2 linked regions of the Actinoallomurus bryophytorum genome follow. The protein of the gene in region 1 interacts with the protein of each later gene in a pairwise test. Links are inferred from orthologs where the notes say so. Each region holds a gene or a part of one and is shown on either strand. Other genes may lie near its edges.

Region 1 (2,897 bases):
GGCCTGGTCGGGCATGAAGGTGTTCACGCCGTGCAGCACCGAGGAGTCCTTGACCTGCGTACGCAGCCAGACGAACGGCGACGTGACCAGCGCGCTGCCGATCAGCCACGCCACCACCAGCAGTGCGACACCGCTGACGCAGGCGCCGCCCACCGCGTCGACGCTGCGCGCGGAGTCCCAGGTCACGCGGCTGCGCAACGCCGATCCCACCGAGGAGGCCAGCAGCTGCCCGAGCGTCGCCGTCAGGAACGGGATGACGATGGCCAGCAGCGCCTGCTGGGCCGGGCCGTCGACGACCGACTTAACGATCGGCGGCGCGACGAGCATGCCGACAATGACGCCGCCGACGAAACCCACGAAGCTCAGTGAACCGACGATGAAGCCCTGTCTGTATCCCGAGATCGCGAAGAGTACGACGAGCGCCAGAAGTATCAGGTCGAGGAGGTGATCGCCCAGCACTGGTTCACCGTATAGGGGAAACGAGCATCCGCACGTCGCCTCCGCGGACCAGATCCGCTCCTGTTATGTACGAAGCCGGGACTACTCGCGCGCGGCGAGATCGATGACCTCGGGCGGAAGCTCCTCGATCCGGTCCTCGTCCCAGGGGCGTTCCCACCCTCCGGTCTGAAGGACGCGGTGCAGAATCCCGGCGGTGAACCCCCACACGAGCATGCCGCCCACGCGGAAGGCGGGCCCGACGTAACCGGACGGGGTGCGCACCTGAAGCCGGTTGGCCGGATCGGTCAGCTCCACGAGCGGTACGCGCGCGACCGACGCGACCTCGTCCGGGTCGCCCGCCGCGACGGCCGAGGGCTCGCGCCACCAGGCCACCACCGGCGTGACGCGGTAGCCGCTGTGAGCGACGTACATCTCCGGCATGCTGGCCAGCACCATGACGCCGGAGGGGTCAAGGCCGGTCTCCTCCGCGGCCTCGCGCAGTGCGGCGCCCACCGGTCCGCCGTCGTCCGGGTCGATGCCGCCACCTGGAAAGGCCGGCTGCCCCGCGTGCTTGCGCATCGTGTCGGCGCGCTGCAGGAGCAGCAGGTCCGGGCCCTCGGGTCCCTCGCCGAACAGGACGAGCACGGCCGCCGCGCGCTCGCCGTTGCCCGGTGGCCGCATCATCTCGGGCACGTCGATGCGGGGCGCCATGGCCACGAAGTCCCGCAACCAGGCGGGATAGTCCGTCACGAGAACGGGCCCGATCGGACCAGCTTGCGAGCGGTCTTCTCATCCGTCGGGCCCTCGCCGTATGACGGGCACAGCCGGGCGAGCGGGCAGACGCCGCAGGCCGGGCGCCGCGCGTGGCACATGCGGCGACCGTGCCAGATCAGCCGGTGGGACAGGATGGTCCAGTCCGCCCGCGGGATCAGCTCGCCGATGGCGTACTCGATCTTGACCGGGTCGGTCTCGGTGGTCCAGCCGAAGCGCTTGACCAGCCGGGAGAAGTGCGTGTCGACGGTCAGGCCCGGGACGTCGAAGGCATTGCCGAGCACGACGTTGGCGGTCTTGCGGCCCACGCCGGGCAGCTTCACCAGCTCCTGCATCGTGCGTGGGACCTCGCCACCGTGGTGGTCGCACAGCTCCTGCCCCAGCTTGAGGAGGCTGTTGGTCTTCGCGCGGAAGAAGCCGGTCGACTGAATGATCTTTTCCATCTCCTCGCGGTCGGCGGCCGCGTAGTCGGCGGCCGACGGATAACGGGCGAAGAGGGTGGGGGTGACCATGTTGACCCGTTTGTCCGTGCACTGCGCGGAGAGGATCGTCGCGACGAGCAGTTCGAGCGGTGTGGTGAAGTCAAGCTCACAGTGCGCATCGGGGTACATCTCCGCCAATTCGCGGTTGATGCGGCGAGCCCGGCGTACCAGGGCGAGTCGGGACTCCGGTTTGCGTGGCACGAACGCAAGAGTAATAGGGGGGCCGCGTCATCTTCACACTGCGACGTGCGTCACACTTGTGTGCGTAGGTTACTGAGGAGGAAACGTGAACGACCGCGACGTCGAGGTTCTCGGCCGCGCGCCGCTCTTCGAGGCGCTCGACGAAGAGGGAGCCAGGGCGCTGCGCGCCACGGTCGCAGAGGTGCATCTGTCACGTGGTCAGACGCTCTTCTCTGAGGACCAGGAGGGTGACCGCCTGTACGTCATCCTCGAAGGCAAGATCAAGCTTACTCGGACGGCCCCCGACGGCCGGGAAAATCTCCTCAGCGTGTTGGGACCGAGCGAGATGTTCGGTGAGCTGTCGCTGTTCGACCCCCGCCCGCGTACGGCCAGTGCCATCGCGGTGACCGAGGGGCGGCTCGCCGCGCTCGGCCACACCGATCTGTGGCCGTTCCTCAAGGGCCACCCCGAGATCGGCGTCCACCTGCTGCGCGCCCTCGCCCAGCGGCTGCGCCGCACCAACGAGATCATGGCCGACCTCGTCTTCACCGACGTGCCCGGCCGGGTGGCCAAGGCCCTGCTCGACCTGGCCGAGAGGTTCGGCCAGCCCACCGAGACCGGGTTGCACGTCCACCACGACCTGACGCAGGAGGAGCTCGCCCAGCTCGTCGGCGCCTCACGCGAGACGGTCAACAAGGCCCTGGCCGACTTCGCCCAGCGCGGCTGGCTGCGCATCGAGGCCCGCGCCGTACAGGTCCTCGACATCGAACGCCTCCGCAAACGCTCCCGCTGATCAGGCGCCGCCCGTACGGTCAGGATGATCCGCTGTCCGCACGGACAAGATGATCACCCCGGGGGCGGCGAGGATCAATCCGGAGGCAGACCCGCCGCCATTCGTCATGACACCCCGCGCTCGGCGAGGTAGTCGAGCTGGGCGCGTACGGACGCCTCGGCGACCGGCCACAGGGCGCGGTCGACGTCGGCGTACACGCGCTCCACGACCTCCCTGGCCGTACGGTCGCCGGC
Region 2 (3,364 bases), 2.6 Mb from region 1 along the record:
AGTCGCCGGTGATGTCGTGCACCGTCTCCCTACTACCAGTGGCCACACGGATCACTTCAGTTCGCATGTGCCATATCTACCCGTCCATGTCGATCAGCGCGTGCGTTCGGCAAAGCTCGCCCCCGTCGTTTCACCTCCCGACGGCGGGTATCCCCTGAGTACGGACCTCCCACACGGTGCGACGCGCGCCAGGGCGGAGCTTGATCGCGACGGTTACCCGACGGTAGAGATGCGTTAATGCTCGTGACGTACGACGATGGTCCAGACAACGATCGATCCACCCCCGCACCTGGGTGAGCAAGAAGGGGAACCCGTGGCTTCCGGACGCCAGCGCTTTTCGATCATCAGCGACGGCCTCCCCAGCCAGCTCCCGGACATCGACCCCGATGAGACCCGGGAGTGGCTGGAGTCGCTCGACACCGTCATCAAGACCGAGGGCCGCACACGCGCGCGCTACCTGATGCTGCGGCTCCTGGAGCGCGCACGAGAGCAGCAGGTCGGCGTGCCGGGTCTGCGCAGCACCGACTACATCAACACGATCCCGCCGGAGCGGGAGCCGTGGTTCCCCGGTGACGAGTACGTCGAGCGCCGCATCCGCGCGTACATCCGGTGGAACGCCGCGATCATGGTGTCGAGGGCCAACCGTCCCGAGCTGTCGGTCGGCGGGCACATCGCGACGTACGCCTCGGCCGCGTCGCTGTACGAGGTGGGCTTCAACCACTTCTTCCGCGGCAAGGACCACGGCGAGTCCGGCGACCAGGTCTTCATCCAGGGTCACGCGGCGCCGGGCATCTACGCGCGCGCGTTCCTGGAGGGACGCCTGCCGCAGGAGAGCCTGGACGGGTTCCGGCAGGAGATCTCCCACCCGGGTGGAGGGCTGTCGTCCTACCCGCACCCGCGGCTGATGCCGGACTTCTGGGAGTTCCCCACGGTGTCCATGGGTCTCACCGCGATCAACTCGATCTACCAGGCCCGGTTCAACCGGTACCTCTACAACCGGAAGATCAAGGACACCTCGCGGTCGCACGTATGGGCGTTCCTCGGCGACGGCGAGATGGCCGAGCCGGAGTCGCTCGGCGCGATCGGCGTCGCCGCGCGTGAAGAGCTCGACAACCTGACCTTCGTCATCAACTGCAACCTGCAGCAGCTCGACGGTCCCGTACGCGGCAACGGCAAGATCATCCAGGAACTGGAGTCGTACTTCCGCGGCGCCGGCTGGAACGTCATCAAGGTGATCTGGGGCCGCGACTGGGACCCGCTGCTCGCCCAGGACGTCGACGGCGTGCTCGTCAACAAGATGAACACCACGCCGGACGGCCAGTTCCAGACGTACTCCGTCGAGACCGGGGAGTACATCCGCGAGAACTTCTTCGGCGGCGACCCGCGGCTGCGAAAGATCGTCGAGCACATGTCGGGCGACGACATCCGCAAGCTGTCGCGCGGCGGCCACGACTACCGCAAGGTGTACGCCGCGTTCAAGGCCGCCCGCGAGCACGTCGGCCAGCCGACCGTCATCCTCACCCACACGATCAAGGGCTGGACGCTCGGGCCGGACTTCGAGGCGCGCAACGCGACGCACCAGATGAAAAAGCTCACCAAGGCCGAGCTCAAGGAGTTCCGCGACCGGCTCTACCTGGAGATCCCCGACTCGGCGCTGGAGGCGGACCTGCCGCCCTACTACCACCCGGGTGAGGACTCCGACGAGATCCAGTACATGCGCGAGCGGCGCATGGCGCTCGGCGGCTACCTGCCGAAGCGGCACAACCGCTCCAAGGCGCTCAAACTGCCCGGTGACCCGGTGTACGCCGAGCTGAAGAAGGGCTCGGGCAAGCAGAACGTCGCCACGACGATGGCGTTCGTACGGCTGCTCAAGGACCTGATCAAGAACGAGGACATCGGCGCGCGCTTCGTGCCGATCGCACCGGACGAATACCGCACGTTCGGCATGGACTCGCTCTTCCCGTCGGCGAAGATCTACTCCCCGCACGGCCAGACGTACGAGGCGGTCGACCGCAAGCTGCTGCTGTCCTACAAGGAGTCCGAGCAGGGCCAGATGCTGCACGAGGGCATCAGCGAGGCCGGCGCGGTGGGCTCGGCGATCGCGGCGGGCACGTCGTACGCCACGCACGGCGAGCACATGATCCCGATCTACATCTTCTACTCGATGTTCGGGTTCCAGCGGACCGGCGACAGCATCTGGGCGATGGGCGACCAGATGAGCCGCGGCTTCCTCCTGGGCGCCACGGCGGGCCGTACGACGCTGACCGGCGAGGGCCTGCAGCACAACGACGGCCACTCGCCGCTGCTCGCGTCGACCAACCCGGCGTGCGTCTACTACGACCCGGCCTGGGCGTTCGAGCTGACGTACATCATCCAGGACGCGATGCGGCGCATGTACGGCTCGAGCGAGGAGCACCCGCAGGGCGAGGACGTCTTCTACTACCTGACGCTCTACAACGAGCCGTACCAGCAGCCCGCCGAGCCCGCGAACCTCGACGTGGACGGCCTGCTCAAGGGGCTCTACCGCTACGCCGAGGCGCCCGAGGTGCGGGGTGAGGCGCCGGGCGCGCAGATCCTCGCCTCCGGGGTCGGGATCCGCTGGGCGCTGGAGGCGCAGCGGATGCTGGCCGAGGAGTGGGGTGTCGCCGCCGACGTGTGGTCGGCGACGTCCTGGAACGAACTGCGCCGCGAGGCCGTCAACTGCGACGAGTGGAACCTCCTGCACCCCGAGGCCGAGCAGCGCGTACCGCACGTGACCACGGCGCTCGACGGTCAGCCGGGCCCGGTCGTGGCGGTGAGCGACTTCATGCGCGCGGTGCCGGACCAGATCGCGCGGTGGGTGCCGGGCGACTACTCCTCGCTCGGTACGGACGGGTTCGGTTTCTCCGACACCCGGGCCGCCGCCCGCCGGTTCTTCCACGTGGACGCCGCCTCGATCACCCTCGCGGTGCTGACGCGGCTGGCCCGCAACGGTGAGGTCAAGCCGGAGACGCTGCAGCAGGCCATCGAGCGTTACCAGCTCGGCGAGGGCGCGGAGGTCGTGGTCGGCGCGGACAGGACCCCGCCGGAGACGACGACCGACACGATGTCGACCGGCTGAGCCGGAGCTTCACCGCGGGGGCGTCCCATCGGGGCGCCCCCGCTTTCATGCCCGGACCGGGCGCGATCGCCGGCGAGTCCTTCCTCGCGGAGGCCGTCGCGCGGCGCGTCCTCGAAGGCGCCCACGTGAACACATTCCGGCCGCGACGTTTCGGATTCATGGACTTCGCGGGGCGCCGTCCGTGGCCGGGCCGTTCGGGGCTGCGGCCGTGCCGACGCTCCACTAGTCTCCGGAACATCACCCTCGACCTCCCCACATGAGTAC

The links.
Region 2: the proteins of nth (region 1) and aceE interact in binary tests that used the Escherichia coli proteins (3 or more experiments, as listed by UniProt). The link is inferred for Actinoallomurus bryophytorum from one-to-one orthologs.

Annotation. Positions count from the first base shown.
Region 1 is NZ_VFOZ01000001.1:3,158,236-3,161,132, forward strand. The notes cover bases 39-2,864. They hold nth (endonuclease III), read right to left. Parts: upstream 1,893-2,864; coding sequence 1,185-1,892; downstream 39-1,184. Other genes in these bases: FB559_RS14595 (MarP family serine protease), read right to left, coding at 39-459; FB559_RS14600 (NUDIX hydrolase), read right to left, coding at 541-1,149; FB559_RS14610 (Crp/Fnr family transcriptional regulator), read left to right, coding at 1,978-2,664; FB559_RS14615 (MBL fold metallo-hydrolase), read right to left, coding at 2,769-2,864. In the rest of the region: more of FB559_RS14595, read right to left, coding at 1-38; more of FB559_RS14615, read right to left, coding at 2,865-2,897. UniProt on the Escherichia coli protein: DNA repair enzyme that has both DNA N-glycosylase activity and AP-lyase activity. The DNA N-glycosylase activity releases various damaged pyrimidines from DNA by cleaving the N-glycosidic bond, leaving an AP (apurinic/apyrimidinic) site.
Region 2 is NZ_VFOZ01000001.1:5,722,177-5,725,540, forward strand. Bases 8-3,300 are described here. They hold aceE (pyruvate dehydrogenase (acetyl-transferring), homodimeric type), read left to right. Parts: upstream 8-313; coding sequence 314-3,100; downstream 3,101-3,300. Other genes in these bases: FB559_RS26865 (secondary thiamine-phosphate synthase enzyme YjbQ), read right to left, coding at 8-67. Also shown: more of FB559_RS26865, read right to left, coding at 1-7. UniProt on the Escherichia coli protein: Component of the pyruvate dehydrogenase (PDH) complex, that catalyzes the overall conversion of pyruvate to acetyl-CoA and CO(2).